4 regions of the Rhizobacter gummiphilus genome follow, and region 4 is predicted to be linked to each of the others. Evidence: predicted binding sites of a transcription regulator. Region 4 holds the regulator's gene; each other region holds the start of a gene.
The links. The regulator LexA, encoded in region 4, represses DNA repair genes until DNA is damaged. The targets are predictions, from matches to a motif close to ACTGTATNNNNATACAGT.
Positions count from the first base shown of each region.

Region 1: a site for LexA is predicted at 2,305-2,322, ahead of dinB (DNA polymerase IV). Genes of this name have one in related genera too.
Region 2: a site for LexA is predicted at 2,571-2,588, ahead of recA (recombinase RecA). Genes of this name have one in related genera too.
Region 3: a site for LexA is predicted at 3,980-3,997, ahead of imuA (translesion DNA synthesis-associated protein ImuA). Genes of this name have one in related genera too.

Region 1 is NZ_CP015118.1:1,757,547-1,764,516, reverse strand. It holds gene A4W93_RS07975 (formylglycine-generating enzyme family protein) at 1-391, shown strand, start outside; gene A4W93_RS07970 (HAD family hydrolase) at 421-1,104, shown strand; gene fdxA (ferredoxin FdxA) at 1,111-1,443, opposite strand; gene A4W93_RS07960 (hypothetical protein) at 1,457-1,849, opposite strand; gene A4W93_RS07955 (DUF488 domain-containing protein) at 1,846-2,241, opposite strand; gene dinB (DNA polymerase IV) at 2,384-3,565, shown strand; gene A4W93_RS07945 (DUF3034 family protein) at 3,678-4,613, shown strand; gene A4W93_RS07940 (group I truncated hemoglobin) at 4,628-5,062, shown strand; gene A4W93_RS07935 (cupredoxin domain-containing protein) at 5,059-5,730, shown strand; gene A4W93_RS07930 (LysR family transcriptional regulator) at 5,735-6,643, opposite strand; gene A4W93_RS07925 (NAD(P)-dependent oxidoreductase) at 6,748-6,970, shown strand, end outside.
Region 2 is NZ_CP015118.1:256,163-263,132, forward strand. It holds gene A4W93_RS01140 (patatin-like phospholipase family protein) at 1-174, opposite strand, end outside; gene A4W93_RS01145 (sensor histidine kinase) at 239-1,684, opposite strand; gene A4W93_RS01150 (response regulator) at 1,791-2,462, opposite strand; gene recA (recombinase RecA) at 2,625-3,728, shown strand; gene A4W93_RS01160 (regulatory protein RecX) at 3,863-4,408, shown strand; gene sucC (ADP-forming succinate--CoA ligase subunit beta) at 4,899-6,059, shown strand; gene sucD (succinate--CoA ligase subunit alpha) at 6,085-6,970, shown strand, end outside.
Region 3 is NZ_CP015118.1:4,100,537-4,107,506, reverse strand. It holds gene A4W93_RS18465 (BtrH-related acyltransferase DarH) at 1-822, opposite strand, end outside; gene A4W93_RS18460 (DarG family dialkylresorcinol biosynthesis protein) at 819-1,220, opposite strand; gene A4W93_RS18455 (beta-ketoacyl-ACP synthase III) at 1,249-2,388, opposite strand; gene A4W93_RS18450 (dialkylrecorsinol condensing enzyme) at 2,378-3,352, opposite strand; gene A4W93_RS18445 (YchJ family protein) at 3,508-3,906, opposite strand; gene imuA (translesion DNA synthesis-associated protein ImuA) at 4,009-4,944, shown strand; gene A4W93_RS18435 (Y-family DNA polymerase) at 4,972-6,573, shown strand; gene A4W93_RS18430 (hypothetical protein) at 6,621-6,965, opposite strand.
Region 4 is NZ_CP015118.1:2,195,683-2,202,652, reverse strand. It holds gene A4W93_RS10045 (methyl-accepting chemotaxis protein) at 1-1,237, opposite strand, end outside; gene A4W93_RS10040 (MarR family winged helix-turn-helix transcriptional regulator) at 1,398-1,892, shown strand; gene A4W93_RS10035 (organic hydroperoxide resistance protein) at 1,939-2,364, shown strand; gene A4W93_RS10030 (asparaginase) at 2,361-3,296, opposite strand; gene lexA (transcriptional repressor LexA) at 3,363-4,037, shown strand; gene A4W93_RS10020 (helix-hairpin-helix domain-containing protein) at 4,042-4,362, shown strand; gene A4W93_RS30360 (hypothetical protein) at 4,445-5,020, shown strand; gene A4W93_RS10015 (alkaline phosphatase) at 5,043-6,970, shown strand, end outside.

The DNA.
Region 1 (6,970 bases), 440 kb from region 4:
CTGGGCCGGAGCCGCCTTGATCTGCGCCCACCTCGGCGCACGCCTTCCCCGCGTGGACGAGTGGGTGTGTTTCGCGTCGAACAACGACCCGTCGCGCCACTACCCCTGGGGCAACGACCCGCCCTCGGACACCCTCGCCAACTTCGGCGAACACCAGGGCGGCACCACGCCGGTGGGCCGTTTCCCCGCCACCGACCTCGGCCTGTTCGACGTGGCCGGCAACCTCGACGAATGGTGCGGCGACGCGGACACCCGCAACCCGTTCGAGCGGGTGGTCAAGGGTGGGGCCTGGAGCAAGGACGCCCACCACCTCGCGATCTCGTGCCACCGCAGCAAGTGGGCCCGGCTGGGCACCACCACCATCGGCTTGCGCCCCGTCTGGGACGACTGACCGCGCCGGCCATTCCAGGAGGACCCGCGATGCGACTCGCCATCTTCGACCTCGACGACACCCTGATCGATTTCGCCGCCACCCGCGAGGCCGCCTACGCCTGCCTGTCGGCCCGCGTCGCCGAAGCCGGCCTCGACGGCGCGGCCTTCGTGGCCGCGTGCCGGCCGGTCGACCGGCCCATCTTCGCGCGGTTCGAACGGGGCGAACTCACACGCGACGAGTACCGCCTGCGGCGCTTCAGCGAACCGCTCGCGAGCCTCGGCGCCCCGCCCGATCCGGACCTGGTCGCCCACCTGAACCAGCTGTTCATGGCCTGCGTGAACGACCGGCCGATGCTGTACCCCGACGCACTGCCGGTGCTCGCGCGCCTGCGCGCGGCGGGCATCCCCACCGCGATCCTGACCAACGGCCCGTCCGACGGTCAGCGCCGCAAGCTCGCCGCCACGGGGCTGGCGCAGGCGGTGGACCACATCGCCATCGGCGAAGAGACGGGCTTCAGCAAACCACTGGCCCGCGCCTACCACGCGGTCGCCGACCACTTCGCCGTGGCGCCGGCGCAGGCGTGCATGGTGGGCGACTCCCCCGAACTCGACTACGACGGCGCGCGCCAGGCCGGCCTCCAGGCCCTGCTGCTCGACCGCGACGCACGCCATCAGGGTGGCCCGCGCGAGGCCATCGGGTCGCTCGACGCGGTGCCGTCGGCCTGCCGCTGACGACGCTCAGGGCAACTCGATCAGGTGCCGTTTCGGCGAGACCGCCTGCCACCGCGCGTGGTCCGGCAACGGCGGCTTGCGCGACGTGATGGGACGCCATGCCGGGTCGCGGGCGAACTGTGCATTGAGCGCGATGTACGGCCGCTGGGCCTCGGTCACGTCGGTGGCGTTCACGATGGCATCCACCGGGCACTCGGGCACGCACACCGAGCAGTCGATGCAACCCTCGGGGTCGATCGCCACGAAGTTCGGGCCCTCGACGAAACAGTCCATGGGGCACACGTCGACACAGTCGGTGTGCTTGCAGGCGACGCAGGATTCGGTGACGACGAAGGGCATTCTGGAAGGTGGGTCAGCAGGCGAACGATTCGCGCAGGCCCGCATCATGCGGCACGGTCAGCGACACGCTGGTGACGGCGATGTCGAGCCGGGCCCGGTTGGCGAAGTGCAGTTCGACGCGCGAGGCCTCGGCGAGTTCCGCCGGCAGCGGCAGCTGCGCCAGCCCCACGCCGTGCGCGACCACACGGCCGTCCACGAGCCGGCCGATGAGTTGTTCGCCGGGCGCAGGCCAGGGCCCGCCCCGGCACACAAGGACCACCCCGGCCACGTGGCCCTGGCGTTCGCCGCTGAAGGTGGTGGTGTCGGGCTCCGACACGTTCGCCGCGGCGAAACGCACGCGCAGCGTGTCGCCCTGGACCTCGACCCCCGCCACCTCGGAGTCGGCGAACCCGAAGCGCCGCGTCATGGTGCGGGCGCGATGACCGCGCCCTTCTCGGCCAGCAGCGCCCGCAGCACCGAGCGGTGGCAGCGCGCTTCGTTGTCGCAGTAGCAGCCGACGGAGAAGTCGGCGTGGTGCGACAGCGCGGCCAGCACGTCGAGCGTGCGGTCGTTCTCGGGCACCTTCATCTCGCCGCGGTACTTGCGCACGAAGGCGTTCCACGCGGCCTCGGTTTCGGCGCCCTGACCCTGTTTCATCGTCTCGGCCGACGGCGCGAGGTTCGGGTACCAGACGTCGTACCAGCCGTCCGCGGCGAACCGTTCCTTCGGCACCCCGCGCGGCGGGCGCCGCACCGTGCCGATCCGCGTCCCCTCGCCGGCCGCCCGCGGGCTGCCCAGTTGCACCACTCGCACCCCCACGATCCACCCTCCCCGTGCCGCCGCGGCACATGCCCGATTGTCTTCGCCCCGCAGGTCGCCGATACTGTACGCCCATACAGCCGACTTTCCGGCCGCTCCCGTGACCGATCCCGCCCCGCGCCGCCTCATCGCCCACCTCGACATGGACGCCTTCTACGCGTCGGTCGAACTGCTGCGCTACCCCGACCTGCGCGGCCAGGCGGTGGTGATCGGCGGCGGGCGCGACAGCCAGCCCGTGCTGCAGCCCGACGGCACGCGCCGCTACTTCCACCTGCGCGACTACACCGGCCGCGGTGTCATCACCACGTCCACCTACGAGGCGCGCGCGCTGGGCGTGCATTCGGCCATGGGCACCATGAAGGCGGCACAGCTCGCGCCCGACGCCATCCTGCTCCCGGTCGACTTCGACGAGTACCGCCGCTACTCGCGGCTCTTCAAGGCCGCGGTGCGCGCCATCGCCCCGCAGGTGGAAGACCGCGGCATCGACGAGATCTACATCGACCTCACCGACATCCCCGGCGCGCTCGAAGACGGCGGCCGTGCCGTGGGCGAGCAGCTGCGCCAAGCCGTGTTCGACGCCACCGGACTCACCTGTTCGGTGGGCATCACGCCCAACAAGCTGCTGTCGAAGATCGCTTCCGAACTCGACAAACCCGACGGCCTCACGCTGCTGACGGCCGACGACATCCCCACGCGCATCTGGCCCCTGGCCGCGAAAAAGGTCAACGGCATCGGCCCGAAGGCCAACGAGAAGCTCGCCGCCCTCGGCATCGTCACCATCGGCGACGTGGCCGCGGCCGATCCCGCCTTCCTCGTCGAACACTTCGGCCGCAGCTACGGCGCCTGGCTGCACGCCGCGTCGCACGGGCGCGACGACCGGCCGGTGGTGCTGTTCTCGGAGCCGAAGTCCATCAGCCGCGAGACCACCTTCGAGCGCGACCTGCACGCCGTGCGCGACCGCGCCGTGCTCACCGAGATCTTCACCACGCTGTGCGTGAAGCTCGCGGGCGACCTCGAACGCAAGGGCTACGCGGCCAAGACCATCGGCCTGAAGCTGCGCTTCGACGACTTCCGCATCGTCACGCGCGACATCACGCTGCCCGCCCACACCTTCGACGCCCGCACCATCCGCCGCGCCGCGGGCGAATGCCTCAAGCGCGTGGACCTCGGCCGGCGCATGCGGCTGCTGGGCGTGCGCGCGGGCAACCTCGCGCGGCTGAGCGACCTGCTTCGACCCGCCACGCCCCCGGCGCCGCTGTCGGTGCAGGAGCCACTCGCCGACTTCCTGTCGCCCATGCCCCTGTTCGATCCACCTGGGGATTGACGGCGACACTGCCAACAATTCACGCTTTGTGGGCCCATGATGCGCTTCCGCGCATCCGGCGCCCGGCGAGCCGACTAGTTCCGGGCAGAACCACCCCCCGTGAGGACGCCCCATGCGACAACCGCTCCAGCACTTCGCCACCACCTGCGCCACCTGCCTCGCCCTTTCGGCAGGCGCGGCACAGGCCCAGCAGGCTCCCCCCCTCCTCCAGCCCGGCAACGGCAAGCTGCTGCTCACCGGCGGGGTCAGCAGCATCGATGGCGCGGCCGGCGGTGGCCTGACCCCCTGGGCCGTCACGGGCGGCTACGCCACGGCCGGCGAGGTCGGTGCCACCGCCTTCGTGACCCGCGTGGTCGTGAAGGACTACGCCCTCACCGGCTACGGCGTGGCCGTGTCCGCACTCGACCGCGTGGAGTTCTCGCTCGCCCGCCAGGACTTCAAGACCTATTCGAACCTCGCGCCGCTGAGCCCCGCCTTGGCGGGACTGCACCTGAAGCAGGACATCGCCGGCCTGAAGGTGCGCCTCGCCGGCGACGCCGTGCTCGACAGCGACCGCTGGATGCCGCAGGTGGCCGCCGGCCTCGAGTACAAGCACCTCGACGCCGGCCCGCTCGCGCCCGTGCTCGCGTCGCTGGGCGCGGACGACCACGGGGTCGACGTCTACCTCAGCGCGACCAAGCTCTTCCTCGCCCAGGCCGTGCTCGTCAACGCCACGCTCCGCGCCACGAAGGCCAACCAGAACGGCCTGCTCGGCTTCGGCAGCACGGCCCACGACGGCTACAAGCTGATGCCCGAGGTGTCGGTGGCCTGGCTGCCGCGCAAGGACGTGGCCCTCGGCGCCGAGTACCGCATGAAACCCGACAACCTGAACCCGTCGCCGTTCGGTGCCGGGTTGAAGGAAGACGACTGGAAGGACGTGTTCGTCGCGTGGGCGCCGTCCAAGCACCTGTCGCTCACGCTCGCCTGGGTGGACCTCGGGCGCATCGCCCCGGCACTGGTGCCCGACCGCCAGACCGGTGTGTACTTCTCGGCCCAGGTGGCCTACTGACACGGGACCTCGACATGACCGCCTCGTTTTTCCGCTGGCTCGCCACCGCTGCGCTGTGCCTCGCCGGCACCGTGAACGCGCAGTCCCCCGACGACACGCTCTATCACCAGCTCGGCGAAAAGCCGGGCCTCGCCGTGCTGATGGACGACTTCGTCGCCCGCCTGCTCACCGACCCGCGTTTGGCCCCGTTCTTCAAGGACGTGGATCAGGCCCACCTGAAGAAGCAGCTGGTGGACCAGTTCTGCGAGGTGTCCGGCGGCCCCTGCAAGCTCGTGGGCCCGGACATGAAGACGGCGCACGCCGGCATCGACGTGACGAAGCGCGACTTCAACGCGCTCGTCGAGGTGCTGCAGCAGAGCATGGACGCGCGGGGCATCGCGTTCTCCACCCAGAACCGCCTGCTCGCCCGGCTGGCGCCGATGCACCGCGAGATCGTCAACACCCCATGACCACCACCCCCTCCCCCCGCCTCGCCCTCGTGCTGATGCTCGGCCTGCTCGTGTCGGGCGCGGCCCGCAGCGCCGACGTGATGGTCAGTGTCACCGGCCAGGACGGCCAGCCCGCACGCGATGTCGTCGTGTGGGTCGTGGGCCCGCCCAAGCCCGCGGCCGCCCCCATCCCCAACGGCGCGCCTCCCGCCGAGCCGGTGCTGATCGAGCAGCTCGGCATGCAGTTCCAGCCTGCGGTGACTGTCGTGCGCACGGGCACGGTGGTGCGGTTCACCAACCGCGATCCGTACGACCACCACATCCGCTCGGTGCCGTCCGGCCCGCTGGGCGCCGAGCCGCCCGCGAAGGCCATCGAGCTGCGCCTCGCGGCCGACGACCCGAAGGCCCGCAGCGCCGACATCGTCGCCGACAAGGCCGGCATCACGGGCCTCGGCTGCCACCTGCATTCGTCGATGCGCGGCACGCTGTTCGTCACCGACGCGCCGGCCTTCGCGAAGACCGACACCCGCGGCATCGCCACGCTGTCGGGCTTGCCGGAAGGGCCGGTGGAGGTCCGCCTCTGGCACGCCGAACAGTTCTCCGGGCAGACGGCGCGCCAGGTCACCGTCGAAAAGACGGGCACGGCCGCCACCGCGCAGTTGAACTTCTCGCCGCGCCGGCGGCGTTGACGCCTCACCCGCCCAGGCTCACCCCGTCCATCGACCGGAGGTGGGCCTCCAGCGCCGCGATGGCGTGGCGCACCTTCGCCGGCTGGTTCTCGCGCTGCGGCGTCACGGCCCACACCGGGATGCCCGGCAGCCGCCACTCGGGCAGCAGGCGCACGAGGCGGCTCGACCGCAGGTCCTCGTCCACGTCGGGCACGGTCATCACCGCCACGCCCAGCCCCGCCACGCACATCTGCTGCAGGGTGAGCTGGTTGTTGCTGGCGATGCGCGCGTCCAGCCGCAGGGTCTGTTCCTCGCCGTCCGGCCCGGTCATCGTGAACTGCAACACCGCGCCATCGCGCGAGCCCACCATCCACTGATGGGCGTGCAGGTCGGCCGGGCTGCGCGGCATGCCGTGGCGCCGCAGGTAGTCGGGTGAAGCGCACAGCCCCCACTCGAACTCGCACAAGCGGCGGGCCGCCCAGGTGGAGTCGGCGAGGCGGCCGGCGCGCAGGGCGAGGTCGATGCGGGCATCGATCAGGTCGATCATCGCGTCGTCCACCAGCAGCCGCAGCGTGAGCGCGGGGTTCGCGGCCAGCAGCGGCGCCAGCGCCGGGGCCACGTGGCGGGCGAACCCGACCGGCGCCGACAGGCGCAGTTCGCCCGATGGCGCGTCGTGCGCCAGCGTCAGCTGCTGGCGGGCCGAATCCGCCGCCTCGACCATCGCCACGCAATGTGCGGCGAACCGGGCTCCGGCGTCGGTGGTGCTCAGCTTGCGGGTCGAGCGGGTCAGCAGCGTCACGCCGCTCTGCTGCTCGAGCGCCCGCACCTGCTGGCTCACCGCCGAGGTGCTGAGGCCCATGGCCCGCCCGGCCGCGCTCATCGACCCGTGGGTGACCACCGCCGCGAACACGGCCATGCGCTTGAGATCGTCCATTGTGAAGTTCAGCTAAAGAAACTTGTTCGATTTGACCGACTTCCGGGGCGATTGTGAAGCCCGTATCGTTCACCCATCGTCACTTCACTCCCCAAGGACTCCCCATGAAGATCGCCCTCATCGGTGGCACCGGCTTCGTCGGCTCGGCCGTGCTCGAAGAACTGCTGCAGCGTGGCCACCAGGTCACGGCGCTGGCCCGCGACCCGGCCAAGTACACGGCCCGCGACGGCCTGACCGTGGCGAAGGCCGACGTGCTCGACGCCGCCCAGGTGGCCGACGCCGTGCGCGGTGCCGACGCGGTCGTCAGCGCCTACAACCCCGGCTGGC
Region 2 (6,970 bases), 1.9 Mb from region 4:
GGCGTTCAGCGCGCCGGCGCTGGTGCCCGAGACACCCTGGAAGTGGATGTGCTCGTCCTCCAGCAACCGGTCCAGCACGCCCCAGGTGAAGGCGCCGTGCGACCCGCCGCCCTGCAGCGCGAGGTCGATCTGCCGGTCGGGTGGGGTGGGGTCGGGGCGCTCGGCTGCGGCCATGGGGTCGGATCCTCCGGGGTGACCGCCCGAGTCTATGCCGTGTGCCGGTGGCCCGGCGGCCCGGTCAGCCTTTGGGGGCGGGCGCGGCGGGGAACCGCACGGTGAAGCGGGCGCCGGGGCTCGATGCGTGGCCGGCGCGCGGGCGCAGGTTCGCATCCTCGAGCGCCACCTCGGCGCCGTGCTGCGCGGCGATCTCCGCCACGATGGCGAGGCCGAGGCCCGAGCCGTCGACGTTCGTGCCGAGCGCCCGGTAGAACGGCTGGAACACCTTCTCGCGTTCGGCCGCGGGAATGCCGGGGCCCGAGTCCTCCACCTGCAGCACCACCACCTGGCCGAACGGATCGTCCACCACCCGCACGGTGACCGTGCCGCCGGCCGGTGTGTAGTTGAGCGCGTTGTCGACGAGGTTGCGGATCAGCTCGCGCAGCAGCACCGGCTGGCCGCTCACCAGTGGCCCGGCCGAGGGTGTGCGGCCCGGGCGGCCGGCCTCGGGGCCTTCGTAGCCGAGGTCGATGCGCTTCTCGAGCGCGCGGGGCACGAGGTCCTGCACCGTCTCGGTGGCCAGCCGCGCGAGGTTGACCGCCGGGTGGGTGAGGGACTGCGCGGCGTTCTCGGCCCGCGCCATCGCGAGCAACTGGTTCACCATGTGCGCGGCGCGCTGGCTGGAGCGGGCGATCTGCTGCAGCGACTTCTTCAGCGTCTGCGGGTCCACCTGGCCCGCGTCGATCTCGCGCTGGGCGAGTTCGGCCTGCGTGCGCAGCCCGGCGAGTGGCGTCTTGAGCTGGTGGGCCGCGTCGGCGAGGAAGTGCTTCTGCGCGCTGATGCTGCGGTCGAGCCGCGCGAGCAGGTCGTTGATGGCGCGCACGAGCGGGGACACCTCCTCGGGCGCCTCGCGTTCGTCGATGGGGCTCAGGTCGTGGCTCTCGCGGCGGCGGATGCGCTGCTGCAGTTCGTTGAGCGGGGCGATGCCGCGGGCCAGCGCGAGCCACACGAGCAGCACCGCCACGGGCAGGATGACGAACTGCGGCAGCATCACGCCCTTGATGATCTCGGTGGCGAGGCGCGAGCGCTTGCCCAGCGTTTCGGCCACCTGCACGAGCGGCGGCGGTCCGCCGACCTGGCCCGGCAGGCGCACGCGCACGTACGCCACGCGCACCGGCTCGCCGTTCATCTCGTCGTCGCGGAACAGCATGGTGCCGGCGGGGGCGGCCTCCTCGTCGGCGGGCGCGGGCAGCTGGCGGTCGCCTCCGATGAACGAGCCCTCGGGCGAGATCACTTGGTAGTAGAGCGTGTCCGACTCGTCGGCGTGCAGCAGCTCGGCGGCGTCCGAGGGCAGCGAGAACAGCGTGTGCGGCGTGCCGTCGACCGTGACCTCGGCGCTGATGTGGCGCGACAGCAGCCGGGCCTTGTCGCCCAGCTCGCGGTCGAACGGCTTGTTCGCGATGCCCTGCGCCACGAGCCAGGTGAGCACCACGCTCATGGGCCACAGCAGCAGCAGCGGGGCGAGCATCCAGTCGAGGATCTCGCCGAAGAGCGAGCGCTGCTCGCGCGGGAAACCCGCGTCGGCCGGCGTGCCCTCGGGCGCGCGGTTCCTCAGGCGGCGGAAGCGGAACGCGTCAAGACGCAATCTTTTCCAGGCAGTAGCCCAGCCCGCGGACGGTGGCGATGCGGACCGGCCCGTGTTCGATCTTCTTGCGCAGCCGGTGGATGTAGACCTCGATGGCGTTGTTGCTCACCTCTTCGCCCCATTCGCAGAGGCGCTCGACCAGCTGGTCCTTGCTGACGAGGCGACCGGAGCGCTGCAGCAGCACCTCGAGCAGGCTCAGCTCGCGGGCCGAGAGGTCGATCATCTGGTCGTTGAAGTAAGCGACTCGGCCCGTGGTGTCGAACGTGAGCGGCCCGTGCTTCAGGATGTGCGACGCGGTGCCGAGGCCGCGGCGGGTGAGGGCGCGCACGCGGGCCTCGAGCTCCTGCAGCGAGAACGGCTTGGCCATGTAGTCGTCGGCGCCGAGGTCGAGGCCCTTGACGCGCTGCTCGACGCTGTCGCCGGCGGTGAGGATCAGCACCGGCACGCTGGCACCGCGGCCGCGCAGCTTGCGCAGCACCTCGAGGCCGTGCATCTTGGGCAGGCCCAGGTCGAGGATCAGCAGGTCGAACTCGTGGGAGGCGAGGGCGGCGTCCGCCTCGCTGCCGCTCGCGACGTGGTCGACGGCGTAGCCGCCGTTGCGAAGGGACCGGAGCAGGCCGTCCGCGAGGACCTGGTCGTCTTCGGCGATGAGGATGCGCATGGCGGCGGGCACGGGACCGGTGGAGGGAGCCTCAAGTTTCCCACGCCCTGCGCGGGGAGGCTTCGGGGCTACCCCTCGGGTCGGCGCGTTTAATTCACTGTCGAAAACACTGTACAAATAGCCAGTCTTGTTGATAATTCAGGGCAACCTTCTGGAGAACACATGGACGCCGCCGTCAAACCCGCCACCCTCAACACCGAAAAGGCCAAGGCCCTGCAGGCTGCACTCGCCCAGATCGAGAAGCAGTTCGGCAAGGGCACCATCATGCGCCTCGGTGAAGGCGAGGTCATCGACGACATCGACGTGGTCTCCACCGGCTCCCTCGGCCTCGACGCCGCGCTGGGCGTGGGCGGCCTGCCCCGCGGCCGCGTCGTCGAGATCTACGGCCCCGAGTCCAGCGGCAAGACCACGCTCACGCTGCAGGTCATCTCCGAGATGCAGAAGCTCGGCGGCACCTGCGCCTTCATCGACGCCGAACACGCGCTCGACGTGCAATACGCCCAGAAGCTCGGCGTGAACCTGCAAGACCTGCTGATCAGCCAGCCCGACACCGGCGAACAGGCCCTCGAGATCGTCGACGCGCTGGTGCGCTCCGCCTCGGTCGACCTGGTCGTCGTCGACTCGGTGGCCGCGCTCACGCCCAAGGCCGAAATCGAAGGCGAGATGGGCGACTCGCTGCCCGGCCTGCAGGCCCGCCTGATGAGCCAGGCGCTGCGCAAGCTCACTGGCACCATCAAGAAGAACAACACGATGGTGATCTTCATCAACCAGATCCGCATGAAGATCGGCGTGATGTTCGGTTCGCCCGAAACCACCACCGGCGGCAACGCGCTGAAGTTCTACGCCTCGGTGCGCCTCGACATCCGCCGCATCGGCTCCATCAAGAAGGGCGAAGAGGTCATCGGCAACGAAACCAAGGTCAAGGTCGTCAAGAACAAGGTCTCGCCCCCGTTCAAGACGGCTGAGTTCGACATCCTCTACGGCCAGGGCATCAGCCGCGAAGGCGAGGTCATCGACATGGGTGTCGAGGCCAAGGTGCTCGAGAAGTCCGGCTCCTGGTACGCCTACAACGGTGAAAAGATCGGCCAGGGCAAAGACAACGCCCGCGAGTTCCTGAAAGAGAACCCCGACCTCGCCGTCGAGATCGAGAACAAGGTGCGCGAAGCCCTGGGCATCCCGCTGCTGCCGGTGGCCGAACCCGTGGTGGCCGAGGCCGGCAAGCCGGCCAAGAAGGCCAAGGCAGCCGCTCCGAAAGACGAAGAATAAAGTCCCTCGGCCCGGTTGAGCACCCACCCTCGTCCTGTCATCCCGGCGAAGGCCGGGCCCCTGGGCGCCCTCCGAAGGTCCCGGCCTTCGCCGGGATGACCAGGGTGGAGGGCAAGGTTTTTCACGGGCGACGCATGGCCCAGACCAGACTCTCCCTCAAGGCCCGCGGCATCCAACTGCTCGCCCAGCGCGAGCACAGCCGAAGCGAACTGCGGGCCAAGCTGCTCCGGCACGCCCGGGCCGACATCCTCCTCGCCCAGCAGGTGGCTGCGGCCGCTGCCCTTGACGTCCATGCTCACGCGGGCGGCGTCACACCCATCGAGCCCGCCGCGGCGCCAGACCCCGAGGCTGCCGTCGACACCCTCCTCGACTGGCTCGAAGCCCACCACTACCTCGACGAAACCCGCTTCGTCGAAAGCCGCCTGCACGCCCGCGCGGGCCGGTACGGCAACCTCCGCATCCGCCAGGAACTGGCCCAGCACGGTGTTGTGTTGTCAGACAACGACGCCGCGGCACTGAAAAGTTCAGAACTTGCACGCGCCCGCGAGGTCTGGTCGCGCAAGTTCGGCGACGTGCCGGCCGATCCGGCGGCCCGCGCGAAGCAGATGCGTTTCCTCGCCGGACGCGGTTTTTCGCCCGAGGTGATCCGCCGCGTGGTGCGCGGCGGCGAGGACGACTGAATGCCTGGAACGCGTGCCGTTCGTGCGCACATCGCACGTCTGGCGCCCGGTTCACCGAAGAGACGGTATGGCGCGGCGAGGTCGGTGACCGCGGCGCACCCGCCCCGGAGAAACCCGGGTTCGGTGCCCCGGCGGGCGGCCTGGAACACCATCCGGCCGATCCGTCAAATCGCCCGCAAAGCCCATGGCAACGTGGGTTCTACGTACCGCATGCGCCAATTTGGTGCAGTGCAAAAATGCTATATTCCTCAGGCTTTTCCCTGTGGTTTCGTGCTTGCTCTCGCTTGAAGGCAGGCCGTCCCTTCGAACCATCCCGATGGCCCTGTCTTCCGCTGTGTCCCCGGCTTCGGCCTCCCACCGTGCCCTGCGCGTCCGTGCAGGCCAGGGGGTTGCCGCCCGGATTCCACGCGCCGGAAGCCTTGCGTGACGGCGCCCCGCGCCACACGACCACCCCACCCGTTTCCCTCGAACCCGAGCAAGAGAGTCAGCGATGAAAATCCATGAATACCAAGGCAAGGAAATCCTGCGCCAAGCCGGCGTCCCCGTGCCGCGCGGCTACCCCGCGTTCAGCGTGCAGGAAGCCCTCGACGCCGCCCAGAAGCTGGGTGGCCCGGTCTGGGTCGTGAAGGCCCAGATCCACGCCGGCGGCCGTGGCAAGGGTGGCGGCGTCAAGCTCGCCCGCTCCATCGAAGACGTCAAGAAGCTGTCGGGCGAGATCCTCGGCATGCAGCTGATCACGCACCAGACCAGCGCCGAAGGCCAGAAGGTCCGTCGCCTGCTGATCGAGGAAGGCGCCGACATCAAGAAGGAATACTACGTCGCCGCGGTCACCGACCGTGCCACGCAGAAGGTCGCCATCATGGCTTCCAGCGAAGGCGGCATGGACATCGAGGAAGTGGCCCACGCCACCCCCGAGAAGATCATCAAGGTGTTCGTCGACCCGGCCACCGGCCTGACCGACGCGCAAGGCGCCGAGCTGGCGAACGGCATCGGCGTTCCGGCCGCGTCGCAAGCGCAAGCCATCGACGTGTTCAAGAAGCTGTACCAGGTGTACATGGACACCGACTCGTCGCTCGCCGAGATCAATCCGCTGATCCTCGAAGGCAACGGCGGCATCAAGGCCCTCGACGCCAAGTTCAACTTCGACAGCAACGCGCTGTTCCGTCACCCCGAGATCGTCGCCTACCGCGACCTCGACGAGGAAGACCCCGCTGAAATCGAAGCCAGCAAGTTCGACCTGGCCTACATCCAGCTCGACGGCAACATCGGCTGCCTGGTGAACGGCGCCGGCCTGGCCATGGCCACGATGGACACCATCAAGCTGTTCGGCGGCGAGCCCGCCAACTTCCTCGACGTGGGCGGTGGCGCCACGGCCGAGAAGGTCACCGAAGCCTTCAAGATCATGCTCGGCAACCCGAAGGTCAAGGCCATCCTGGTCAACATCTTCGGCGGCATCATGCGCTGCGACACCATCGCCGAAGGCGTGATCGCCGCGTGCAAGGCCGTGAACCTGAACGTGCCGCTCGTCGTGCGCATGAAGGGCACGAACGAAGACCTCGGCAAGAAGATGCTGGCCGAGTCCGGCCTGCCCATCATCAGCGCCGACTCGATGGCCGAAGCCGCGCAAAAAGTCATGGCTGCCCTGAAGTAAGCCGACGGAGCACCAAGGAAACATCATGAGCATCCTGATCAACAAAGACACCAAGGTCATCACGCAAGGCATCACCGGCAAGACGGGTCAGTTCCACACCCGCATGTGCCGCGACTACGCGAACGGCAAGGCTGCGTTCGTGGCCGGCGTGAACCCGAAGAAGGCCGGCGAAGACTTCGAAGGCATCCCCATCTTCGCGAGCGTCAAGGACGCCGCCAAGAACACCGGCGCCACCGTCAGCGTGATCTACGTGCCGCCCGCGGGCGCGGCCGCCGCCATCTGGGAAGCCGTCGAGGCCGACCTGGACCTGGCCATCTGCATCACGGAAGGCATCCCCGTCCGCGACATGCTGGAAGTGCGCAACCGCATGAAGGCCAAGGAAGCCAAGGGTGGCAAGAAGACGCTGCTGCTGGGCCCCAACTGCCCGGGTCTCATCACCCCCGATGAAATCAAGATCGGCATCATGCCGGGCCACATCCACCGCAAGGGCCGCATCGGCGTCGTGAGCCGCTCGGGCACGCTGACGTACGAAGCCGTCGCCCAGCTGACCGAGATCGGTCTCGGCCAGTCGAGCGCCGTCGGCATCGGTGGCGACCCGATCAACGGCCTGAAGCACATCGACGTGATGCGCCTGTTCAACGACGATCCGGACACCGATGCGGTGATCATGATCGGCGAGATCGGCGGTCCGGACGAAGCCGAAGCCGCACGCTGGGCCAAGGACAACATGAAGAAGCCGATCGTCGGCTTCATCGCCGGTGTCACCGCCCCTCCGGGCAAGCGCATGGGCCACGCCGGCGCGCTGATCTCGGGCGGCGCCGACACGGCCGATGCCAAGCTCGCCGTCATGGAAGAGTGCGGCTTCACCGTCACGCGCAACCCGTCGGAGATGGGCAAGCTGCTCAAGGGCC
Region 3 (6,970 bases), 1.9 Mb from region 4:
GAGGCGGTCGGAGAAGGCCGACAGCTGCGGCATCTGCGCGAGCGTGGCGGCTTCCTGCAGGAACGCGGCGTAGATGAAGCGGAAGCCCGCGCCACCCGTGCCGATCTCTTCCTGCATGCGCACGATGTGGCCGATGAAGGCGGTGGTGTGCGCGTCGGCCGGCGGCAGCTTCGCCACCTTGTTCGCCAGCAAACGCATGCCGCGCACGCCCGCGATGGGCACCGGCGCGAGCATCGTGCGGCAGGTCTTCAGGATGGCCTTGCGCACGGCGGCCGGGGTCACGTCCTGGCGGCCGATGGCCTCGGGGAAGTACAGCAGGCCCTTCGGCGCGAGCACACCCTTGGCGAAGCGCGCGCGGGCCAGGTCGGCGCTGGCGCAGCGCACCGGTTCCTCGAACACCGGGTCGCTGATGAGGTACTCGTCGCCCGACTTGCCGTAGACGAGCAGGTTGTGCGCGTTGAAGTGGAAGCGCATGTCGGGCGGGAAGTACGGCAGCCAGTACACCGAGGTCTGCAGCCCCACCACCTTGCCGGCGGCCAGCAGGCCGTCGAGGCGCTGCTGCCCGGCGGCGGCCGAGCGGAAGGTCTCGAAGCGGAAGCGCGCGGCGAGCGGCCCCATCAGCCCCTTGATGATGGACTTCGGCGGCATGCGGTACGCGATGAGCGGCAGCCCCGAGATCTTCACGAACGGGATGTACGCGAACGACAGCGCCGACGACAGCCCGAACGCGAGGCTCTCGGTCATGGGCACGCCGTGGTGGCGCAGCAGGTTGGAGATGACGCCGCTCTCGCAGTGCGCCGCATGTTGATGTTGGAAGCTCATGCGGCGGGCACCTGGCGGATCTCGTCGACGGTCTTGCCGAGGGCCTCGGCATACCGGGCGAGCTGCGACGCGGAGAGGCGCGCGAAGTGGGCGGGCCGGAGGTGCCGGCGCACGCGCCACTGCCAGAAGCCGCTGGTCTGCGACAGCAGCGCGACGTCCATGCGGCACGCATACATCCAGTAGGCGAGCGGCGAGGCCGTGCCGGCGCGCACCTGCGCGAGGGCGTCCGCGGCCTGGGCCTGCAGTGTGTCCACCGCGTGGCTCGTGACGATCTCCTCGGCCTCCCAGCCGCGCGACGGGGCGATCACGATGCGGCCTTCCGCGTCGCGCGCGTACATGGCCTTGCGGTGGCCGCCGAGCGTGGCGTTGCCTTCCTGCGGGACGGCGTCGATGTCCATCGGTGTCTTCTCCTCCTGAGGGTGCGGTTCAGCCGACCGCTTCCATGTAGACGAAACCGCTCGAGAACCGGCCGCTCTCGGGCACGAACATCAGCAGCTTGTGGCCCGGCTGGATGCGGCCCGAGCGGAACAGCTCGTCGAGCATGATGTACGGCGAGGCCGAGCCCGTGTTGCCCTTCGTGGTGAGGTTCGTGAACCAGCGCTCGCGCGGGATGGGCAGGCCCACCTCGGCCAGGCTGTCCAGCATGGGCTGCACGAAGTACGAGGACGACAGGTGCGGCAGGAACCAGTCGATGTCGTCGGCGCGCAAGTTGCGCTTGGCGACGATCGCCTTCAGCGGTTCGGCGAGCGTGGCGCGGGCGATGTTCTCGTTGAGCAGGCGCACGTCCTGCTTGACCGAGAAGATCGACTGCGCCTGCCATTCGGACTGCGGCACGGTGAGCCACCCGCGCAGCGATTCGTCGGGGTTCTTGTCGGCCCCGGCGTACATGCACGTGGGCAGCTCGTGGGCGGCCGACGACAGGTCGATCCAGTCGATGCGCAGCGACAGCGGGCCGCGCGGCGTGCGTTCGAGCAGCACGGCGCCGGCGCCATCGGACAGCATCCAGCGCAGGAAGTCCTTCTCGAACGCGATTTCCGGGCGGGCTTCCAGGGCCTGCACCTTGAGGTCGTGTTCGGCGTCGAAGTTGCGGGCCAGCAGGATGGGCGACGCGAGTTCGGAGCCGGTGGCGATGGCGCGGTGGGCGTCGCCCGCGCGCACGGACAGCCACGCGTGCTTGAGCGCCGCGGTGCCGGCGAGGCAGATGCCCGCGCACGTGACGGCCTCGAGCTGCGGCCAGCCGAGTTCACCGTGCACCATCACCGCGTGGCCGGGCATCAGCTGGTCGGGCAGCGAGGTGCCGGTGACGAGGCAGTCGACGCGGCCGATGTCGTCGCCCAGGGCCCGGATGGCGCGGCTGGTGAGCTGCGCGTTGGTCATGGCCGGCTCGCCGGTCGTGCGGTCGATGGCGTAGTGGCGCGATTCGATGCCGTTGCTGCGCAGCACGATGCGGCGCGCACGCGACGGCTTGCCGCCCACGCGGCCCAGCACGTCCTCGATCTGCTCGTTGCCGACGGGGTCGAAGGGGAGGTACGCGCCGGTGCGCGTCAGGAATACATCAGTCCTCATACTGGGGCAAGCGGTGTGTGGCGGACCCCGAGGGCAGCTCGAAGCGGTCGCGGATTTTAGTCAGCCAGGGGCGCATGAACGGGCGCAGCACGGCCTGGATGGCGAGGCTGGCGGGCACCAGCGAGACGATCAGTGTGACCAGGAAGGCCACGTAGACGGCCAGCAGCGGCACACGCGCGGCGCGGCCGGGGCCGCCGGCCAGGCGGATCAGCTTGCCCCAGACGAAGAAGCTGCGGGTGCCGGTGCGTTCGCTGAAGTAGAGCTTGGGGTCGACTTCGCTCGCGCCCAGGCCGTGCAGCAGCGGGCCGGGGCCCCGTTCCTCGCTGGCGTGCAGCGCGTCGCGCAGCGCGAGGCCGAAGCGGCGGGTGCGGCGGATCTGGGTGTCGTCGAGACCGGCATCGGGCATGCCCCAGAAGCCGGCCTTGCGGCCGCTCAGCAGCCACACCGGGGTGGTGATGAACGTGGCGAGCGTGGGGCCCGGGTCGATCAGCGTGACGTTGTCGATCAGGCGCGCGCCCGCGTCGGCCAGCATCGCCTTCATCTTTTCCTGGGCCGACAGCCACATGTTGCGGCACGCGATCACGGTGACCACGGGCTTGCCGGCCAGCAGCTTGCGGCCCACGGGGTGCTTCAGGAACGCGGTGACAGGCAGCGACGGGGCCAGGAACCAGACCTGGTACGGGAGGATGACGAGGTCGAAGTGTTCATCGCCGGTGAGGCCGAGCGGGGCGAGCGGCGGCGGCACGAGGTGCGCCGACTCTGGGAAGGCGTCGAGAAACTTGAAGAACGGCCAGGGGTACGGGTACGGCGTGAGCGGCACCAGCGTCTCGACGTGGAGCTCGATGGCGGGATCGGCCCGCAGCGGCGCGGCGATCTGCTCCGCGACGGCGCTCAGCTGGCCGGTCTGGGAGTAGTGGATCAGCAGCACGCGCTTGGTGGGCGCGCCGGGAGAAGCGGGGTTCACGGGAACGGACTGCAGGCGTGGACGAAGGGTCTATTGTCGTTGGGCAATGGGGTCCCTGCAGACCCGCCTTCGGGGGGGACTGGAAACAAGCGGTGAAAGGTCGCGGAATCGGCCGGGACGGCCGAGGCCAAAGGTCGCGGAATCGGCCGGGACGGTCAGTCCGTGTCGCCGTCGAGGTAGAACCAGCGGCCGTCCAGGCGGACGAAGCGGCTCGTCTCGTGCAGCCGGTGGGCGCGTCCCTGGAGCTTGCTGCGGGCGACGAACTCGACGGTGGCGTGGTCGGCGTCCTGGTCGGCATGGCGGCGCACCTCGAGCCCCAGCCACCGCAGGCCCGGAGGGTCCGGGTCGAGCGTGGCGGGGCGGGTGTCGGGGTGCCAGGTGGCCAGCAGGTAGGGCAGGTCACCCCGCACGAAGGCGCTGTACCGGGAGCGCATCAGCGCCTCGGCGGTGGGGGCCTGCAGATGCAACGGGCCGGTGTGGTAGCGCCCGCAGCAGCTTTCGTAGGCGAGGGGGCGGGGCTCGGTGGCGCGGCAGGGGCAGGGATCGAGGGGCATCGGGGGCGGATTTCACGGAGACCCCGGAACCGGGTCGGAGGGCATTGCCAGCGGGGCGGGGGCGTGCCACTATACTGTTCATCCATACAGTAGTTGAACGCCATGCCGCCCGCCATTGTCTCCCTTGCCGAGCCGTCGCGCACCGCCGCAGGCCCCGTCTCGCGGGCCGGTGGTGACGAAACGTCTCCCGCGCCGCCTCCCCGGGCCGACCGGCTCGATCCCGAACGCCTGCACCCCGCCCTGTGGCGCGGCCACCAGCTGGGCCGCCATGCCGAGCAGGGCTGTGCCACCGGCTACGAGGCACTCGACGCCCAGCTGCCGGGCGGAGGCTGGCCGCGGCGGGCCCTGTCGGAACTGCTGCTGGCCCATCCGGGCATCGGCGAGATCCGCCTGCTCGCCCCCGCGCTCGCCGCGGTGCAGCAGGCCGGCCGCCTCGTGATGCTGTTCGACCCGCCGGCGGTGCTGTCGGGCTGGGCGCTGGCCGGCATGGGCCTCGACGTGGAGCAGTTGCTGCTCATCCAGGCGGCCTCGCAGGTGCCGGTGGACCCGGGGGCGGCGCCACCCGGTCCATCGCGCCAGGTGGGGGTGCAGTCGCGGTTGTGGGCGCTGGAACAGGCCCTCAAGAGCGGTCACGTGGGCGCGGTGCTCGCTTGGCTGCCGCCCCGCCTCGCGCCCGACCGGGTGCGCCGCCTGCAGCTCGCGGCGCAGGCCCACGACGGCCCGGCCTTCGTGCTGCGCGAGGCGTCGGCCCAGTCGTCGCCCAGCGCGTCGCCGCTGCGCCTCGGGTTGCGGGCGGCCGGTGTGGACCAGCTCGCCGTCAACGTGCTCAAGCGGCGCGGCCCGCCGCTGCTGCAGCCGCTGCACCTGCGGCTGCCGGCCATGCTGTCGCCGGTGGCGGCGCGGCGGGCGCGGTCGGCGGGGCCGGCGGGGGAAAGCGAGGTCCGGCCCGTGGACGTGCCGGTGGGGCAGGGTGCCGATGCCCTGGCCGAACCCGTGGCGCCGCGCTTGCCGTCGGCCACGTTCGTCAACCTCGCTTGAGCCACGTCGTGGACTGGAAACCTTCCGGTGTTGTGGATCGGTCTGTACCTGCCCTGGCTGTCGCTGGAAGCCTTCGTGGCCACGTTGCCGCCGGAGGCCCGCGGCACGCCCATCGCGCTGATGCACCTGCACCAGGTGGTGTCGCTCAACCGCGCGGCCCATGGGCTCGGGGTGCAGCGGGGCATGAAGCGCGCCACCGCGCTGGCGCTGGCGCCGCAGCTGCTGTTCGGCGAAGCCCACGAGGGGCGTGACGCGGCCGCGCTGCAGGCGGTGGCGCATGCGGCGCTGGCGTTCTCGCCGGTGGTGTGCCTGTCGCCACCGGCCGGGGTGCTGCTGGAGGTGTCCACCACGCTGCGCTACTTCGGCGGCATCGACCGCCTCGCGCAGCGGCTCGACGACACGCTGGCCCCGCTGGGCCATCGCGTGTTCCGCGCGCGGGCGCCCACCGCGCAGGGGGCGGCGCTGCTCTCGCGGTGGCGCGATGGTGTCCTGTGCCCCGACCTCGCCACGCTGCAGGCCGCGCTCGACGACGCACCGCTGCCGGTGCTGGCGGCGGCCCAGCCGCACCTCGAGACCTTCCTGGGCATGGGGCTGCGCCAGCTCGGCGAACTGCGGCGGCTGCCGCGGGCCGGGCTCGCGCGGCGTTTCGGCGAGGGGCTGCTCGACGAACTCGACAGCGCCTCGGGCGACCGGCCCGACCCGCGCGAGTCGGTGGTGCTGCCCCCGGCCTTCGACAGCGAAGTGGAGTTGTTCGCCCGCGCCGACACCACCGACCAGCTGCTGCACGGCGCCGAGGTGCTGCTGGCGCGGCTCGTGGTGTGGCTGTCGGCCCGGCATGCCTTCGTGCGGCGCTTCCAGCTCGTGCTGCGCCACGAGGGCCGCCTGCGCCGGGCCGAGGGTCCGTCGGTCACCCCCGTCGACGTGGCCCTCGCCGAGCCCTCGCGCGATGCCGGCCACCTGCAGTCGCTGCTGCGCGAGCGCCTCGCGGCCTTCGTGCTGCCCGCGCCCACGCTCGAGCTGGCGCTGCACGCCCACGACATCGCGCAGCAGCCGCCCCCCAACACCGAGCTGTTTCCCACGCCGCGCAACGAACGCGAGGGCCTCGTGCGCCTGATCGAACGCCTGCAGGCCCGGCTCGGCCCGGCCCGCGTGCAGCGCCTCGTGCGCGTGCCCGACCACCGGCCCGACCGCTGCGCGCACACCATGCCGTACGAACCCGGTGCGGCGCCCCGGGCGCCCGAACCGGTCGTGACGTCACGCCGCCCCGTGCGCCGCCAGGCGCGGGGGGCGGCCGAGCGGGCGGCTGCTTCATCCGCGCCCACGAAGCCACCCGTGCCGCTGGCCCATCCGCTGGAACCGGAACGTCCCGCGCCGTCGATGCGGCCGGTGTGGCTGATGCCCGAGCCGGTCCCCCTGGCCGAGCGCCAGTCGCGTCCGCTGCTCGATGGCCAGGTGCTGCAACTGCTGTGCGGGCCCGAGCGCATCGAGGCCGGGTGGTGGGACGAAGGGCTGGCCGAGCGCGACTACTTCATCGCCGGCACGGCGGAGGGGGCGCTGGTGTGGGTGTACCGGGCGCGGTTGCCTCTGTCAGGCGGGGAGGGGTGGTTCCTCCAGGGCCGGTTCGGATAGCCTTCGCACCGGAACGCCGTCCCGGCGTTCCGTGCGCGTGTCCGGGTTCAGCGGATGACGTTGTACCCGCGGCCCGTCAGGCAGCGCTTGAGGACGGTGCCGCGGTCGGCGTCCTTGGCGTGCTGCTGGCCGATGATGCCCAGCGACGCCCGGTCCGCGGCGGCACCGGCGGCGCGGCTGGCGAAACGGGTCACGTCATCGAGGTCCTGGTTGGCGATGGCCGCGCAGTGCTTGTAGTCGGACTGGTAGGCGACCGTGTCCACCTTCGCCAGGTCGACGAGGTCGTAGCCGGCGAGCGGTTCGACCGGGAGTTCGGGCTCGAGCGTGGTGCAGGCGGCCAGGGACAGCAGGCCGAGAGAGATCGCGAGCACGGACAGGGGACGGAAGTTCATGGGAA
Region 4 (6,970 bases):
GGTCCGCATTGCCGGCGGCGATCTGGTCGGAGCCCGTGGCGATCGAGTCGCTCGACGCCTTGATGCTGTGCACCACCCCGGCCAGCTGCTGCATCGACGTGCCGAGCGCGCCCGCGAGGCGGCCGATCTCGTCCTGCGTGCCCACGCGCACGGCGAACGACAGGTCGCCGCGGGCCAGGGCCTCCGTGGCGGCCAGCGCGTCCTTCACGGCGCCCGACGTGGTGCGGGTGATCGTGACGACGATCCACAGCACCCCGAGCGCGCCCAGCGCGAGGCCGGTGGCGAGCAGCGCCAGCGTCGTGCGCGCCCGGCGGGCCTCGCCGTCGAGCGAGGCCTGCAGGCGTTCGAAGGCCACGCCGCCCAGCGCGAACTGGGCGTCGATGTGGCCGGTCATGGCCTTGAAGTAGTCGCCCGAGGCCATCGGCGTGGCCCCCGACGACACCACCTCGCTCTCGGCGAGCTGCGCGGCCGCACCGGCGGCGCGCGTGGCGTCGGCGATGGCCGCGGCCAGTGCCTCGTCGTGCGGCCGGGCGTCGCCGGCCTTGTCGAAGGCGATCTGCACCCGACGGGTGCGCTTGCGCACCTGATCGAGCAGCGCGGTGAGCGGCTGGCGCTCGTCCGCATCCACCGACCCGCCCGCCAGCAGCGCCGCGCCCCGCGCACGCGCCTGGCCCATCAGTTCGGACAGCTCGGGCAGTTCCGCGAGCACGGCCACGTTGAGGAAGTGCACGCCCGGATCCGGGTTCAACGACAGCGTGGACACGTCGGCGAGGTCGCCCAGCAGCGTGAGCGCCTCGGCGACGAGCGCGGTGTGCCGCGCGAAACTCTGGGCGGGGCTCACCTTCCCGCCGTCCACGTCGCCCGCCAGCGTCTGCCAGCCGATCTGCAGCGCGTCGCGGCGCTCGCCGAGGCGCTGCGTGCCATACGGCTTCGTCGACTCGAGCACCTGCTTCAGCGCCTCGCCCACGGCCTTCTGTTTCTCGGCGCGGGCCGCCCCCTTGGCCGTGTCGCCACCCAGCACCGACGCGGTGAGGCCGCGGTGCTGCTGCGTCAGCTGCACGAGCCTGAGCACGTCGGCGGCCGGGCCCATGCCCGCCTGCTGCTGCTCGATCGCGCGGAGCCGCGCGACGTTCGTCGCGACAACCATCGCCGTCGGCGGCGCCACCATGGCCACGGCCAGCCCGCCCAGCACGGCGAACTTCTGCCACATCTTCAGCTTCCCCACCCACCGCTTCATCACGTCCACCCTTGCTCCACTCGAAGGAATTTTCATGGTGGGTTTCGACGCACGCGGCATGCCAGTGCAGCCCCGCGAGCGTGACGGATCACCGCATGCGCGAAAGGGTTTTAAAGATCGAACGATTACATCGCTCACGATTCAATTTACAGTCCACCCCATGGATGCCACACCGATCCCCACCCCGACGACCGACGCCGACCGCTGGCTCGAGCTGGACCGCCAGCTGTGCTTCGCGCTGTACTCGACGTCGCTCGCGATGACGAAGCGGTACAAGCCGCTGCTCGCGCCGCTCGGGGTGACGTACCCGCAGTACCTCGTGCTGCTCGTGCTGTGGCAGCACCGCGAACTGGGCGTGGCCGAACTCGGCGAGCGCCTGTTCCTCGACTTCGGCACGCTGAGCCCGCTGCTCAAGCGCATGGAGGCCTCGGGCTGGCTGGTGCGCACCCGCGACACCCGCGACGAACGCCGCGTGCGCGTGCGCCTCACCGAGTCCGGCGAGGCGCTGCGCCAGACGGCACGCACCGTGCCGCCGCAGCTGGCCGACGCGATGCAGTGCCACCTCGACGAGATCACGTCCCTCACCCAACGCCTCCAGCAGCTGCGTGCGCAGCTGCTGGGTGCTTCCGCCCCCGATGCGCCCGAAGCGCATTGATCCTTCCGTTCGTCACCGCAGTACCCCTTCCACACAGGAGCCCACCATGAGCCTCGAAAAAGTCCTCTACACCGCCACCGCCACCTCCACCGGCGGCCGCGAAGGCACGTCCAAGTCGTCCGACGGCGTGCTCGACGTCAAGCTGACCACCCCGAAGGAACTGGGCGGCAACGGCGCCGTCGGCACCAACCCGGAACAGCTGTTCGCCGCGGGCTACTCGGCCTGCTTCATCGGCGCGATGAAGGTCGTCGCCGGCAAGATGAAGGTCGCGCTGCCGGCCGACACGTCGATCACCGCGAACGTCGGCATCGGCCCGATCCCCACCGGCTTCAGCATCCAGGCCGAGCTGAAGATCACGATCCCCGGCGTCGAGCGTGCCGTCGCCGAGCAGATCGTGCAGGCCGCCCACCAGGTGTGCCCGTACTCGAACGCCACCCGCGGCAACATCGACGTGACGCTGACGGTCGTCTAAGTCCGTCCCATCAGGGCCAGCATCAGCTCGATGCGGGCCTTCGCGGGCGTGAGGTCGCCCGCGCCGGGGAAGTCACCCGGCCGCTCGGCGACCTCGCCCCGCGCGCAGCGCGTCGCGCGCCACACCGTGACGCCGGCCGCCTGCGCCTCGTGCAGCGAACGTTGCATCGCCTCGTGCAGCGTGCCGCTGCCGGTGCCCACCGCCACGATCCCCTTCGCCCCGATCGCGCGCAGCGCGTCCACCACGGCGCCGTCCGCGCCCGCGTGGCTCGTGACCAGGTCCACGCGCGGCCAGGTGCCCACGTCCGGAGGCAGGTGGGTCGCGCCCAGCGGCCGGTCCGACGGCACCTCGCGCAGCCAGGTCACCTTCCCGTCCGCGACCGCACCGAGCGGTCCCGCGTCGCCGCCATCGAACGCGTCGAGCTTCGACGTGTGGGCCTTGCGCACGTCGCGTGCCGCGAACACCGACCCCGCCATCGCCACGATCACGCCGCGCGCGCTGGCGTCGAGCGCCACCGCGACCGCGTCGCGCAGGTTGCCCGGGCCGTCGGGCGCCGCGGCGGTGGCCGGGCGCATCGCCGCGGTCAGCACGACCGGCTTGCCCGGTGCCAGCACCCGCTGCAGGAACCAGGCGGTCTCCTCCAGCGTGTCGGTGCCGTGGGTCACCACGACCCCCGCCACCTCCGGCCGCGCGAGGTGCGACCCCAGGCGCGCGACGAGCCGGTGCCACACGCCGTGGGTCATGTCCTTGCTGTCGACCTGCGCCACCTGCTCGCATTCCAGCCCCGGCGGCAGGCCCGGCACCGCCTGCAGCAGTTGGCCGACGGTCAGCTGCGCCGCCTGGTACAGGCGCTCGTCGCCCCCGGGCGCGGACGTCCCCGCGATCGTTCCGCCGGTGCCCAGCACCACCACCACCGCATTCGTGTTTTGCATTTTTCGTGAAGCTGGATAAAAATACAGCCACTGGATGAACGTTCAGCGCCACCAAGGAAAGCCCCGATGCAAGCCGCGCCCAAACTCACCGACCGCCAGCAGCAGATCCTCGACCTGGTGCAAAGCGCCATCGAGCGCACCGGCGCGCCGCCCACCCGGGCCGAGATCGCGAGCGAACTGGGCTTCCGCTCGGCCAACGCCGCCGAGGAACACCTGCAGGCGCTGGCGCGCAAGGGCGTCATCGAACTGGTCGGCGGCACCTCGCGCGGCATCCGCCTGAAGTCTGACACACTGCGCGCGCTCAACGAAACCCGCGGCAAGCAGTTCAGCCTGCCGCTGCCGAGCCTCTCGCAGCTGTCGCTGCCGCTCGTGGGCCGCGTGGCCGCCGGCAGCCCCATCCTGGCCCAGGAACACATCGACCAGACGTACCTGATGGAAGCCAGCATGTTCTCCCGCCGCCCCGACTACCTGCTGAAGGTGCGCGGCATGAGCATGCGCGACGCCGGCATCATGGACGGCGACCTGCTCGCCGTCGCCAAGACGAAGGAAGCGAAGAACGGCCAGATCGTCGTGGCCCGCCTGGGCGACGAAGTCACCGTCAAGCGCCTGCACCGCACGCGCACCACCATCGAACTGCTGCCCGAGAACCCCGACTTCGAACCCATCGTCGTGCCGTTCGGCGATGTCGACTTCGAACTCGAAGGCCTCGCCGTGGGCCTGATCCGCAACGGCTTCATGTGACCCCATGGCCACCGCTCGCCGCCCCGCCGCGATCAAGGCGCCGAAGGCTCGCCACGCCAGCGACTGCGAGCGCCTGGAGCAACTGCCCAACATCGGCCCGGCACTCGCCGCCGACCTCCGCCTGATCGGCATCCAGCACCCGCGCGAACTGCACGACCAGGACGCCTACACGCTGTACCGCCGCCTGTGCGAGGCCACCGGCCAGCGCCAGGACCCGTGCGTGCTCGACACTTTCATCGCCGCCACCGACTTCATGCGCGGTGCGGCGCCCGCGCCGTGGTGGGCGTACACGGCACAGCGGAAGGCGCGGTTCGGGGCGTTGTAGCCCCGGCCGGGACGGTCGTCACGGCAGCGTCACATCGGGGCGACAGACTCGCCGGCTGCTCCGCAGCAGTCACCCTTCCCCGATGTCCGCCGTTCCCTCCGCGCCCTGCGCGTCACGCCTCTCCCCCCTCGCCACGCTGGCTGCCGCCGTCCTCGCGGTGATGTTCGCGGCCCTCCTCGCACTCACGCTCGCCGCCTCGCCCGCCTTCGCGGGCCCCACGGCCACGTCGACCGAGGACCCGGTGGACCTGCGTTTCTCCGATTTCTTCCGCCAGCCCGTGGGTCCGCGCGGCCTCGAGATCGCCGACGGGCTGCGTGCCATCGACGGCCGCACGGTGCGCATCGTGGGCTACATGGTGTCGCGCGAGGACGCCCAGGCGGGCCGCTTCCAGCTGACGCCGCGCCCGGTGCGCATGAGCGAACACGCCGACGGCGATGCCGACGACCTGCCGCCCGCCACCGTCACCGTGCTGCTCGACCCCATGCAGCAGGACCGCATCGTCGCGCACCAGCCCGGCCTCGTCGCCCTCACCGGCCGCCTGCAGGTGGGCCGCGTCGAAGGCGCCGACGGTCGTGTGTCGTGGTTCCGCCTCCAGCTCGATCCCGCGGCCACGGCCACCACCGTGTCGCTCGCGCCCGCACCCGCTCACTCCCACTGACCCTCCGCACGAAAGCACTGACGTGAAACCCGTCCTCCCGCTGCTCGTCCTCTCCCTGGCCGCCATCGGCACCGCACAGGCCGCTCCGACCGTCTCCCGCCTCACGCCTCCGAGCGAACTGTTCGCCACGGGCCAGCCCGACCCGGTGATCGCCCGCTTCCTGCCCGGCCAGCGCTTCGACCTGCAGGCCACCGTCAAGCCCGAGGCCGGCCAGCGCATCACCGAGGCCCGGTTCTTCATCGACGGCAAACCCGTCTCGGCCCCCGTCGCGCTGCGCGACTGCGCCAGCGGCTGCGTGAAGGGTGTGCCCGCCGAGTCCGCCATCGCCACCGTGCGCGCGGTGAGCCTGGACAAGGCCGGCCGCCACGAGTTCACCGTGGTGGCCACGCAGGGCAACGGCGAGAAGGTCACGGCCCGCGGCAACTTCGAGGTGGTGCCGTTCGACGTGGCCACCGGCGGCAAGGTGCGCAACGTGATCCTCATGGTGGGCGACGGCATGGGCGCCTCGCAGCGCACCGCCGCGCGCATCGTCAAGGGCGGCTACGCGCAGGGCAAGGCCATCGCGCCGCTCGCGATGGACACGTTCCCCGCCACCGCGCTCGTCAAGACCGCGTCGCTGAACTCCGTGGTGACCGACTCGTCGCCGGGCATGACCTCGTACGTCTCGGGCAACAAGAACAACAACAACGAGGAAGGCGTGTTCCCCGACGACACCACCGACCCGTTCGACAACCCGCGCATCGAATACCTCTCCGAGTACCTGCACCGCACGCAGGGCAAGGCCCTCGGCATCGTGACCACGGCCGACGTGTTCGACGCCACGCCCGCCGGCAACGCCGTGCACACGAGCAACCGCGGCGCCGGCACCGGCATCGTCGACCAGTTCTTCGACGACCGCGGCAACACGGGCCTGACCGTGCTGATGGGCGGCGGCCGCAAGTGGTTCCTGCCCGCCGGCACGCCGGGCTCGGAGCGCGCGGACGGCAACGACTACGCCTTCTCGGCCACCGACCCGCACACCGCCGAAATCGTTCGCCGCTGGGGCGCCGCACCGGGTTCGAAGGACAAGGGCCGCGACCTGATCCGTGACTTCCAGGGCGCCGGCTTCCAGTACGCCGCCACGAAGACCGAGATGGACGCCGCCACCGGCGCCGACCGCCTGCTGGGCCTGTTCGCGTTCTCGAACATGAACGTGGCCCTCGACAAGATCGACGGCCGCCGCGGCGCGAAGAAGGGCATCACCGGCAGCGTCGTGGACGACTACGGCTTCCCCGACCAGCCCATGCTCGACGAGATGACCACCCGCGCGCTTTCCGTGCTGCGCAAGCAGCGCAACGGCTTCGTGCTGATGGTGGAAGGCGCCTCGATCGACAAGCAGGCCCACAACATGGACACCGAGCGCTGGATGCTCGACACCATCGAGTTCGACCGCGCGATCCAGGTGGCGCAGGACTTCGCCCGCGAGCAGGGTGACACGCTCGTGATCGTCACCGCCGACCACGAGTGCTCGGGCGCCGCGCTGATCGGCGGCTCGATGCTGACCGACTCGGCCCTGCGCGCCGCCGGCGAGGCCCGCGGCGTGGCCAACCTGCGTGACAAGGTCGTGGGCGTCTACGAGAAGGCCGGCTTCCCGCGCTATCGGCTGGCCGCCGACGGCTACCCCGAGGCCACCGACATCGACTACCGCCTGCTGGTGGGCTACGGCGCCAACGCCGACCGCCATGAAGACTGGCGCACCAACAACACCCCGCTGCGCGACAGCCAGCAGCCCCTCGTGAAGCAGGAGCCGCTGAAGTGGTACCCGGCCAACCCGATGGAGCGTGACGACGCGATGGGCGACTTCCTGGTCACCGGCCAGGTGCCCGGCGAGTCGGCCGTGCACACCGCCACCGACATCCCGCTGTCGGCCTTCGGTCCCGGCGCGCTCGCGTTCACCGGCGTGATCGACAA